DNA from 2 places in the Ruminococcoides intestinihominis genome. Region 2 is predicted to be linked to the other one. Evidence: riboswitches for the same ligand, from Rfam matches in the RefSeq annotation. Region 2 holds a riboswitch; the other holds the start of a gene.
The links. A riboswitch is a leader RNA that binds a small molecule or an ion and turns the genes downstream of it on or off. The one in region 2 is predicted to bind thiamine pyrophosphate.
Positions count from the first base shown of each region.

Region 1: another riboswitch for thiamine pyrophosphate. It lies ahead of thiT (energy-coupled thiamine transporter ThiT); the one in region 2 lies ahead of thiM (hydroxyethylthiazole kinase).

Region 1 is NZ_JBBMEY010000004.1:23,541-29,992, forward strand. Features, by position in the region: gene mgtE (magnesium transporter) at 1-599, shown strand, start outside; gene WMO18_RS02040 (ImmA/IrrE family metallo-endopeptidase) at 1,208-1,906, shown strand; TPP riboswitch at 2,642-2,747, shown strand; gene thiT (energy-coupled thiamine transporter ThiT) at 2,799-3,383, shown strand; gene lepA (translation elongation factor 4) at 3,466-5,277, opposite strand; gene WMO18_RS02055 (LCP family protein) at 5,379-6,452, opposite strand, start outside.
Region 2 is NZ_JBBMEY010000006.1:11,516-17,967, reverse strand. Features, by position in the region: gene WMO18_RS02745 (AAA family ATPase) at 1-1,398, shown strand, start outside; TPP riboswitch at 1,783-1,891, shown strand; gene thiM (hydroxyethylthiazole kinase) at 1,963-2,784, shown strand; gene thiE (thiamine phosphate synthase) at 2,771-3,415, shown strand; gene WMO18_RS02730 (HAD family hydrolase) at 3,408-4,070, shown strand; gene thiD (bifunctional hydroxymethylpyrimidine kinase/phosphomethylpyrimidine kinase) at 4,098-4,916, shown strand; gene cytX (putative hydroxymethylpyrimidine transporter CytX) at 4,909-6,087, shown strand; gene WMO18_RS02715 (fructose-1,6-bisphosphatase) at 6,282-6,452, shown strand, end outside.

The DNA.
Region 1 (6,452 bases), on a different contig from region 2:
GTGGTTTGACTGCTGAAGAAGATTTAAACGAAACAACCTTGCAAAGTACAAAGAAAAGATTGCCTTGGCTGATAATCTTGTTATTCTTAGGAATGGGTGTTTCTTCAGTTGTTGGTATGTTTGAAACTGTTGTTGCAGTTATTCCTATTGTAATATGTTTTCAATCACTAATCCTTGATATGGCAGGTAATGTAGGTACACAGTCACTGGCTGTTACAATTCGTGTGCTTATGGATGAAAACTTAAAAGCATCTGATAAAGTTAAGCTGATGTTTAAAGAAGTAAGAGTAGGTTTTTCTAATGGTCTTTTACTTGGAACTATGTCATTTATTTTTGTAGGATTGTATATTTTCTTGTTTAAAGGTAATACATTCGGATATTCTTTCTTAGTATCCGGTTGTGTTGGATTTTCACTTTTAGCCTCAATGGTTATTTCAAGTTTGGTAGGTACTTTAGTGCCTATGTTCTTTAGCAAGATTAAGGTTGACCCTGCAGTAGCCTCAGGTCCACTGATTACAACAATAAATGACCTTGTTGCAGTAGTAACTTACTACGGTATGGTATGGATATTCTTAATTGATATTTTTAAGTTAGCATAGATGGATAATAAAGTTTTCTCATAATTTTCACATAACTGACAGATATATTTCAAATTATTATAACAGTAAAAACAAATTGTAGGGTTACACTATAACTGTACTAAAGAAATGGAACCGCAACCATTTCAGTATATTGTTCTACCCTCCTCAATGTAATCAATAAGATTTACATTGTACCCCTCATTTTTAATGAAAGACACAAAGCACTGAGTTATCCACAAGCTCAGTGCTTTGTTATTTTTACAGAAAGTTTTTCTAATACTTTTCACATAAATTACAAGTATATTTCAACTATTTGTAAAGTGGAAAACATATTGACTTTATATACTATAAGCGTACTAAAGAGATACAGAGCTTTAGATACATTGTTTTAACTCCTCAAATAAAACATTGAAAAACCCCTCATTTTTTCATTAAGTCAAAAACACCGAACATTAGGTTCGGTGTTTTGCCTTTTGTAATGTGTTTTTTCTTTTCACACAAAGCACATTTATAATTCAACCGTTACTAACAGTAAAAACAAAGTGGTGCTTTATACTATAACCAAGCTAGAAAAATATAGAAATTAATTAACTTATTATATAGTAAAAATTGTAAAGGAGATTATTATGGCTTATTTAACAGAGAAGAATATAGAAACTATTGCATATAGTATTGTACAGCAGTATATGAATATTTATAACATCAGCAGTAATGAAGTCTTTAAGGTTAGCCCTGAGAATGTAGCAAATATGCTGGGTATTAACATTGAGTATGTTGACTTTAACGATAAAAAGGTTCTGGGCAAAGTTACTTTGTGTGATGTGAAGGATAAGATAGGTGAAAGAGAAGTAACCCTTAATAACCAAACTGTTTATGTGAATAAACAGTTGCTAAAGGGCAGTAGTGGTCAAAAAAACTTTGTAACAATGTGTGGAATTTCTTTCTGGATTCTTAACCGTATTAATAGTGACTTGTATGGTGAAAAGTACCGTAAAAAGCCTATTACTTTAAGGGATGCACCAAGCGATGATATTATTGAAGGTATCACTTCTACTTTAGCATTAGAAATATTGATGCCAAAAGAAACTATCAATTTAGTTTTTAACAAGGTTTATGGTGTTGATAAACTGAATATTATCAATCCTGTTGTGGATAAAAGTAACTTTATAAAGTTTAACGCAATGGCTGATATGTTCGGTGTAACTAAAGAGATTTTGGCTATCAGACTACAGAAGATGGGTAAGCTGACCGAATATCAGTTTTGTGGTTATGAAAACTTGTTGCAACTGCTTATGGCGTTGAAGAACTACCATTGCAAGGCTTAGTTTGTGAACAAAATATAGATTTACTATGAATAAATTTACTATTATAAATCTTTAGTGAATTTGTTATAAAAACTTTTAACTTTTTTCAAAAAAACCATTGACATTTTATATTTATGTGGTATTATTTAATTGAAGAAGAAAAGAAATAGTAAACAAGATATAAACATTCTAGAGTGTTATTATATAAGCGTACAGTGTATTACAAGGAGGTATTACCGATGTACCACGGGATTATAGTTCTTGCCGTAGTTTTGGTTTTAATGACTTTACTTTTAGCTACATGTGTTGGGATTGTATTATATATGAATAGATCTAGCAAACCAACAATTAGCAAATCAGATAACGATAATGTTAAGAAGAAACAACCAATTCCCGACATTGAAAACCTTGATATGGTGGCTTTGTTCGGTAAAAAAGCCTAATTTTATCAAGTAAATTACAATTGAATATTTAAAAATTTGAACTTAATTGTTCAAAACATCTACACAAATAAAATTAAATTTAATTAATACGAAAAATTAATTAAGAATTTGTTTTAACTTTTATTATAATTCCATTGTCACGTATGTGATAAATATAGGTGGCTTACTAAGATGTAATACTTACGGATAAAATTTTAATTTTAATTTGGAAGGACATAAGGAACATACCCAATAAGGTATGTTCCTTTTTGTGTTCCTATATATTTTTACAAAAAGTATTTGACAAATATTATTTTTAATGGTATTATAATTGCAAATCAAACAGGGGAGCTACAAAAGTGGCTGAGAGTAAGGTGTGCGCCTTAGACCCTTAACCTGATTCGGATAATGCCGACGTAGGGAGCTTTAAGATAGGATTTTTATGGCACTGTGCGTTTGCATAGTGCTTTTTTATTTGAGGAGGAACAATAATGGAAAAGAGAAAAAAGACTATCTTAAGATTGTGTGAAAGTGCTATTATGATTGCACTTGCTACTGTGTTAAGTATGATTAAGTTTGCAAACCTACCTTTTGGTGGCAGTGTAACACTTTGCAGTATGTTACCACTTGTACTGATTGCTTACCGTTATAAGTGGAAGTGGGGAGTACTTACCGGTGTTGTTTATGGACTGGTACAAATGGTACTTGGAGCAAACAACCTTTCTTACGGTACATCAGTTTTAGCAGTTATACTGATTATTTTGTTTGATTACCTTGTAGCTTTTGGTGTAATTGGTTTTGCCGGTGTGTTTAGAGATAAATTCCACAACCAACCACTTGAAATTGCTTTAGGTGCATTTCTTGCTTGTGCATTAAGATATATCTGTCACTTTATTTCAGGTTGGGCAGTATGGAAAATGTGGGCACCTGAGGGACAACCTGCTTGGTTATATTCCGTAACATACAACGCAACATATATGGTACCTGAAACTATTGTAACAATTGTTGTTGGTGTATTAATTGCACTTGTACTTGACTTTAGGAAGGACACAGTTGGTGCATTAAAGAGAGCATAAGTATTTAACATATATCTACTATTACAGCAAAAAAGCCTAGGGAATAAAACCCTAGGCTTTTTGCTGTATATAATGTTGTGAATTAGTCTGAATCAAGTTTAAGAACTGCCATAAATGCTTCCTGTGGAACTTCAACAGAACCAAGCTGACGCATTCTCTTCTTACCTTCTTTTTGCTTTTCAAGTAGTTTCTTCTTACGAGTAATGTCACCACCGTAACATTTAGCAAGAACATCTTTACGCATAGCTTTAACAGTTTCTCTGGCAATAATCTTACCACCGATACAAGCCTGAATTGGCACTTCAAATAACTGTCTTGGAATTTTTTCCTTTAGCTTTTCTGCCATTTTTCTTGCTCTGCCATATGCTTTATCTGCGTGAATAATAAATGAAAGTGCATCAATTACTTCACCGTTTAGCATAATGTCAAGTTTAACCAGCTGACTTTCTCTGTAATCCTTTAGTTCATAGTCAAAGGATGCATAACCTCTTGTCCTGCTTTTTAGTGTGTCAAAGAAATCATAAATAATTTCAGCAAGTGGCATTTCATAGTGAATATCAACTCTATCTGAGTCAATATAATCCATACCCACAAAGATACCTCGTCTATCCTGACAAAGCTCCATAATGTTACCTACATATTCTGATGGTGCATAAATATGAGCATCAGTCATAGGTTCTTCAGCCTTTGCAATAAGTGCAGGGTCAGGGTAATTAGTAGGGTTACTAATCATTTCAACAGTACCGTCAGTTTTTGTAATTCTGTAACTAACTGATGGTGCAGTTGTAATAAGGTCAAGGTTGTATTCTCTTTCAAGTCTTTCTTGGATAATTTCCATATGAAGCAGACCTAAGAAACCACATCTAAAACCAAAGCCTAAAGCAACAGAAGTTTCTGCATCAAATGTTAGTGATGCGTCATTTAGCTTTAGCTTTTCCAAAGCATCTCGTAAGTCACCGTACTTTGCACCGTCAGCAGGATAGATACCACAGAATACCATTGACTGTGCTGCTCTGTAACCCGGTAAAGGTTCTTCTGCCGGATTAGATACAAGAGTAACTGTATCACCAACTTGTGCATCCTGTAGACTTTTGATAGATGCTGCAATATAACCAACTTCACCAGCATAAAGACCATCTCTCTGCTCAAGAGAGGTTGCTCTCATATAGCCACATTCAACAACTTGAAATGTACTGCCTGTTGCCATTAGCTTAAATTCATCACCCGGGTGAATTTGACCGTCTTTAACTCTAACATAAATAATAACACCCTTGTAGCTATCGTAGTAACTATCAAAGATTAATGCTCTTAGTGGGTCGTTGTAGTCACCTGTAGGGGCAGGTACATCACTGACAATTCTTTCCATAACATCGTGAATGTTAAGTCCTGTCTTTGCTGATACACAAGGACAACCCTCTGCCGGAATACCGATAACATCTTCGATTTCTTTAATTACTCTGTCAGGGTCGGCACTTGGTAGGTCGATTTTGTTAACAACCGGTACAATCTCAAGACCACCGTCAACTGCAAGATATGTGTTAGCAAGGGTTTGAGCCTCAATACCCTGACTGGCATCAACTACAAGCACAGCACCTTCACAAGCTGCAAGTGAACGAGATACTTCATAGTTAAAGTCAACATGACCCGGAGTGTCAATTAAGTTGAATTGATAAGTTTCACCATCATCTGCTTTGTACAGTAGTGTTACTGCGTGAGCCTTAATGGTGATACCTCTTTCTCTTTCAAGATCCATATCGTCAAGAATTTGGTCTTCCATTTCTCTCTTTGCAACTGATTCTGTCTGTTCAAGAATACGGTCGGCAAGTGTGGATTTACCATGGTCGATATGAGCAATTATGCTGAAATTTCTAATTTTGTCTTGTGGAAATGACATATAATCACCTTTATATTAAAACTTTCTTTTTTATTTACTATCCATATCATTATAACATATAAAAAATTGCCCGACAAGATGTCAGGCAACTTCTTTAGATTTTATTTTAAATCTGTGTAAATGTAGTGAGAAATATCTTTCCTTGTGTCTTTCCAACTGTTCATTTGGATAATCCATGCACCTGCATCTGTAGTTCCATCTGTCCAACCTGAAGTTTCTTCCGGATAACACTTATCACTGGTTTTGTAGGTGAAGAACTTGTAACTGTATTTGATTAGCCAGTTTAAATCATTCTTGCTTAAATCAGTTAGGATGTATTTCTTTAGCTTGTTTGTAATAGCTTTGATTTCCTTAACGGAAGAATTCTTGTATGACTCAATAAGACCCATTAACATTCTTCTTTGACGAGATGTTCTTGTAAAGTCTGAACCTGAGAACTGCTCTGAACCTCTGTCACGACAGAACCAAAGTGCCTGTTGACCGTTTAATTTCTGTGAACCATCCTTAACCTGTACTTCGCCGTAAGTACCGGCCTGACCGTTCTTGTTTAACTGCCAGTTAATGTAACCACATTCATCTTGATCAAGCTGAACACTAACACCACCAAGGGCATCTACAATATCTTTAAACTTGCCAAAGCCTACTGAAATGTAGTTGTCAATCTTGATACCATAATTCTTTTCAATAGTTTTTACTGCTAACTGTGGACCACCATAAGCAAATGCAGCATTTAGCTTATCTTTGTTGTAGCCGTCAATATCAACATAAGTGTCACGCATAAATGAACTAAACTTGATTTCCTTGTTGTTGCTGTCAATAGATACAAGAATCATTGAGTCTGAACGGCTAGTGCCATTGTCAGGTGCATCAGTACCTAGCAGAATAATATTCTTAACTGCAGGGTTAGTGTAGCACTTAACACCATCAACCTTTACGGTAGTAGTTTTACCTCTCTTAATGTCAAGACCTGTTGTATCGAACTTACCGTTGTGCCAACCGTTTTTACTGTCAAATGTGTAGTTTAAGTACAGTTTGCCTGACATATCGGAATTGCTGATTTTAAAAGTGAATTTATCTGTTTTCTTTGGTAGGTCTGTAGTATGAGAATCTAGTTTTGCATTTTTGTAAGTTTTGTTTACAACTTCCTTTGCGTAATCCTCAGGAAAACCACCTAC
Region 2 (6,452 bases):
GCCGGTGTTTTGGCTGATAGTTTGGAAGAAAATAAGCCTTGTCCTGTATGTGGTTCAACAGTCCATCCTCATAAAGCAGTTAAGTTGCCTAATGCACCAACTAAAGAAATGGTTGAGTCAGCAAAGAACAATTACGAAAGGTATCAAAAAGTTGTTGATACTGAAAGACAAAATGTTTTTAGCAAACATGGTGAATTAAAGGAAAAGGCAAATGCCCTTGAAACAAAGGTTCAAGAAATATTAGGTGATTACAAGTTGCTTGATGCTCTTGAAATTATTAAGAAAGAGGTTTCTGATTTAGCAGATAATTATGTTAAGCTAGACAAAACCTTAAAAGCATTACAAATAAAGAGTAACAGAAAGCAGGAACTTGAAAGAATTATTCCTGAAAAGAATAATGAAATCAATGAACTGAATAAGCGAATTACCGTAGTAAAGATGGCAGTAGCGTCTTGTGAAGCTGATATTACTTCTTATGAAGAGCAGTATAATTCTCTAAAGAAAGAATTACAGTTTGGTAGTGAAAGTGAAGCAGTTAAGAAGATTAACAGTATTAATGAAGTTATAAATGCTGAAAAGGCTGATTATAATTCTGTATTAGAAAAATATAATCAGTATGAAAAATTGATTTCAGCAACCGATGCATCAATCAAAGCATTAAAAGGTCAACTTGAAAAGATAGATAAGGTACCGGATATAGATAAGGTTAAAATCAAGAGAGATGAAACTGAAAAGGCTATCAGTGATTTATCTAATGAAACTAAAGCCATTAATTATAGATATTCTGCTAACACAAATGTTTTGGTTAATGTAAAGAGAGAAAATGAAAATCTTATCAAGGCTGAAAAAGAATTTAAGCTGATTTCACCACTTGCAAGTACAGCCAATGGTGGTATCGGTGTTAACAAGATGGAGCTTGAAACATTTGTACAGTTAAATTACTTTGACCGTATTCTTGCTAAAGCAAATAAACGATTAATGGAAATGACAAGTGGTCAGTATGAGTTGGTTCGCCAAACAGAGTCAAGTGATGGCAGAACTAAATTCGGACTTGACCTTAATGTATATGACCATCATTGTGGCAGTGAAAGAGCAATTAGTTCACTTTCCGGTGGTGAGTCCTTTAAGGCTGCACTTTCATTAGCTTTGGGTCTTTCTGATGAAATTCAGTCCTCAGCCGGTGGTATTAAAATTGATACAATGTTTGTTGATGAAGGCTTTGGTTCACTTGATGATGAATCATTAAGACAAGCGATGAATGTACTTATTAAACTTTCCGGCAGTAACCGACTTGTAGGTATTATTTCCCATGTAACAGAACTAAAGGATAGAATTGATAAACAGATTGTTGTTACCAAAACCCCTAATAAAGGTAGTAAAATTGAAATTATTTGTTAAATTACTGCAACACTTACAAATGGCAAGAAACTTTATTGCTATGTAACAGTTACTACTTCTCCTAAACTAAGCAGAACTACTTTGAACTTGAAGAAAGGCAAAACTGCTACAGTATAATTAACAGGTAAAGTTGCAAATATAAACAATAAGTATTACAACACTAAGGTTGCAAAGATTGTTTCAAAGGCTAACACAACTTCTATTAAGGTTAAAGCACTAAAGAAAGGCACAACTACTCTAAAGATTAGAGTTAACGGTGTAAATGTGCTAAGACTAAAAGTTAAAGTAAAGTAAAATTTTAAGTGATTTATAGAAACATACCTTAATTAGTATTAGGGTATGTTTCTTTATTTTACAGTTGACAAAATTCTACATTTAGTAGTATATTAATAGATAGGGAGTTTGCAAATTAGCAATCTGAGAGGAAGTTGACAACTTCGACCTAGTACCTGATTTGGATAATGCCAGCGTAGGGAAATAATTGACTTATTTGACGGGTATGCCTTTGGTATGCCCGTTTTTGTATGTAAAATATTTTAATTTATATGTTTGGAGGTAACAATTATGTTAGGTAATTGCCTTGATAATGTTAGAAAAAGTGTTCCACTTGTACACAACATTACTAACTATGTAACAGTAAATGATGTTGCAAATGTACTTCTTGCTTGTGGTGGCAGTCCTATTATGTCTGATGAACCTGATGATGTAGCAGATATTACATCAATCTGTGGTGGTCTAAATATTAATATCGGCACACTTAATAAGCGTTCAATTGAAGGTATGTTTATTGCCGGTAAAAAGGCAAATGAACTTAACCACAAGGTTCTTCTTGATCCGGTAGGTGCCGGTGCATCTGCACTTCGTACAAATACTGCAGTTAAGCTAATGAAAGAAATTAAGTTTGATGTTGTTCGTGGTAACATTTCAGAAATCAAAACTTTAGCCTTAGGTAGTGGCACAACTAAGGGTGTTGATGCTGATGTGGCAGATACTGTTACAGAAGATAACCTTGATTCATCAGTAAAGTTTGTAAAGAATTTTGCAAAGAGCATCAACTCAGTAGTAGCAATTACAGGTGCTATTGACCTTGTAAGTGACGGTGAAAAGTGCTATGTAATCCGTAACGGTGAAGCTGATATGAGCAAAATCACAGGTACAGGCTGTCAGCTTTCAGGTATGACAACTGCATTTATTGTAGCTAATCCTGACAATGTACTTGAAGCAGTAGCATCAGCAGTTTGTACAATGGGTCTTGCAGGTGAAATTGCAAAAACAAGAATGGTTGAGGGTGACGGTAACTCAACATACCGTAACAGAATTATTGATGCTATCTATAATATGGATGGTGAAACATTAAATAAGGGAGCAAAGTATGAATTGCGATAAGAAAGATTTACTTCTATATGCAGTAACCGATAGACATTGGTTAAATGGTGAAACTCTTTATAGCCAAGTAGAAAAGGCTCTTAAAGGTGGAGCAACATTTATTCAGCTAAGAGAAAAGAAACTTGATGAAGGTTCTTTCCTAGAAGAAGCAAAGGAAATTCAGAAACTTTGTAAGGAATACAATGTACCATTTGTGATTAATGACAATGTAGAAATTGCAAAGGAAATTAATGCTGATGGTGTCCATGTTGGTCAAAGTGATATGGAAGCACAGAATGTAAGAGAAATTCTGGGTGATGACAAAATCATCGGTGTATCAGCTCAAACAGTAGAACAAGCACTACTTGCTGAAAAGCATGGTGCTGACTACCTAGGTGTTGGTGCAGTTTTCAAAACAGGTTCAAAGGATGACGCTGAAGAAGTTTCTCACGATGAACTTGAAAGAATTTGTAAAGCAGTTTCAATTCCTGTAATTGCAATTGGTGGTATTACTCACGATAATGTAAAAGAACTTGCCGGTAGAGGTATAGTTGGTATTGCAGTTATCAGTGCAATTTTCGCTCAAAAAGATATTGAAAATGCTACAAAAGAATTAAAAGCAGAAACTTTAAAAACAGTAAACAATGATTAAGGGAGCAATATTTGATGTAGATGGCACTATATTGAATTCTATGGGTATATGGAATGATGTAGGTGCAATCTATCTTAGAAAAAAGAACAAGATTCCAAAGGAAGGTTTAGGGAAGATACTTTACTCTATGAGTTTAACTGAGGGAGCAAAGTATATGATAGACAATTACTACCTTGATAATTCTGTAGAAGAAATAATTGAAGGTGTGCTTTCTATAATAAATGACTTTTATCTTCATGAAGTACAAACTAAAAATGGAGTAGTTAATTTACTTAAATTTCTTAGAAAGAATAATATCAAAATGATTGTTGCCACTTCCAGCGACTATAACCAGATTGATAAAGCCTTTAAAAGGCTAAAGATTCGTAATTTCTTCATAGATATTCTAACTTGTGAAACAGTAGGCAAGAGTAAGTCTTATCCTGATATTTATCTAAAATGTGCAGAAATTTTAGGTACAAAACCGGAAGAAACTTTGGTATTTGAAGATGCATTATTTGCCATCAAAACGGCAGAAAAAGCAAACTTCAAAGTAGTAGGAGTATATGACCCTGCTGAAATGAAAAATAAAAATAGTATACAAAGCCTTGTAAAATATTACATACAAGACTTTAGTAAAGTGGCAGATTGGGGGCACCACCTTCTGTCACTATAAATAATTAATGCGAAAAAGGAGATTATTATGAGAACAGCATTAACAATCGCCGGTAGTGACTCCGGTGGAGGCGCCGGTATCCAAGCAGATATTAAAACAATGATTACAAATGGAGTTTTTGCCACTTGTGCAATCACTGCTTTAACTGCACAGAATACTTTAGGCGTAACAGGTATTATGGATGTGGATGATGAATTTTTGGGTAAAGAACTTGACGCAGTCTTTACAGACATTTATCCGGATGCAGTAAAGATAGGTATGGTTTCTTCATCAGCACTTATTAAGAAAATCGCAGAAAAGCTAACTTTCTACAAAGCTAAGAACATTGTTGTTGACCCGGTAATGGTGGCAACAAGTGGTTCAAAGCTAATTAGTGATGATGCTATTGAAACTCTAAAGAACAATTTGTTTTCTTTAGCTACTGTACTTACTCCAAATATCCCTGAGGCAGAGGTTATCTCTGATATGAAAATCACTAATGAGGATGAGATGATTGAGGCTTCTAAAATTATTAGCGAAAAGTACAACTGTGCTGTCCTACTAAAAGGTGGACACAAAGTAAATGATGCAAATGACTTGCTATATAGAAATGGCAGTTACAAGTGGTTCTACGGTAAAAGAATTGATAACCCTAATACTCACGGTACAGGTTGCACACTTTCAAGTGCTATTGCCTCAAACCTAGCTAAGGGTTACGACCTTGACACATCAGTTTCTCGTTCAAAGGAATATATTTCAGGTGCATTAGGTGCAATGCTTGACCTTGGAAAGGGTAGTGGACCTATGAACCATGGATTTGATATTTCAAGTGATTATGTTTTAGAGAAGGAGAATAAAGATGAATAAAAAGGGTACAAGTTTATTTGAAAATGGGTTAATCTGGTTTGGTGCAGGTGTTTCATTGGCAGAAATTCTAACAGGAACATATTTTGCACCACTGGGTTTTCAAAAAGGCATTTGGGCAATCATTATCGGACATATCATTGGATGTTTAATGTTGTTCTTTGCAGGTTTAATCGGTGGTAAAGTAAGAAAAAGCTCAATGGAAACAGTTAAGCAGAGCTTTGGCTCAAAGGGTGGCTTGCTTTTCTCAGTACTAAATGTTCTTCAGCTTGTTGGTTGGACAGCTATTATGATTTATGACGGAGCAATTTCTGCTACAAGTATTTTCAATACAGGCAGATGGGTATGGTGCTTAGTTATCGGTGCATTAATTGTGCTATGGATTTTAATTGGTATCAAGAATTTAGGTAAGGTAAATACAGTTGCTATGTCAGCACTGTTTATCCTAACAATTATTCTTTGCTTTGTTATTTTTAATGATGGTACATTTACTTCAACAATTAGTGACGAAATGACATTTGGTGCAGCAGTTGAACTTTCTGTTGCAATGCCACTATCTTGGTTACCACTAATCTCTGACTATACAAGAGAAGCTGAAAAGCCTGTTAAGGCTACAGCAGTAAGTGCTATTACATACGGTATCATCAGTTGTTGGATGTATGTAATCGGTATGAGTGCAGCTATCTTTACAGGTGAAAGTGATATTGCTCAGATTATGATTAAAGCAGGTCTTGGTATTGCAGGTCTACTAATCATTATCTTCTCAACAGTTACAACTACTTTCCTAGATGCTTATTCTGCCGGTATTTCAGCTGAGTCAATTTTCTCAAAGCTAAAGGGTAAGTATATGGCAGTTGCAGTTACCGTTATAGGTACAATCGGTGCAATTATTTTCCCAATGGACGATATTACAGATTTCCTATATTTAATCGGTTCTGTATTTGCACCTATGATTGCAATTCAAATTGCCGATTTCTTTATCTTAAAAGAAGATAGAAGTAATAAACAAGTTTCTATCGTTAACCTACTTGTATGGGTAGTTGGCTTTGTAGTTTATAGACTACTAATGCAGGTTGATATTATTGTTGGTAATACTTTACCGGATATGCTTATTACACTAATCCTATGTGTAGTGGTAAACTTAATCGTGAAAGCAGTTAAGAAGAAAAATTGATTTAATTAGTGCTTTTTTAACTTAATAAGTTGATAATTTATCCCCTAGATTTCTAGGGGATTTTCTTTTATATGATTATTTCAAAAAGAAATTTTTAGATATAGTGTTGTTTTCACACAAAAATCTATCACATTTTACATAATTAATATTGAAAATTTAATAAAGTAATAATATAATAAAGGTATACAGAAAGGATGGTCAATATGGAAAAGATAAGATTTCTACAATGTTTGTCAAAGCAATATCCCACAATAGATAGTGCAGCAACAGAAATTATTAACTTGCAGTCTATACTTAACTTGCCTAAAGGTACAGAGCATTTTTTGTCTGATATTCATGGTGAATACAGAGCTTTTTCTCATGTA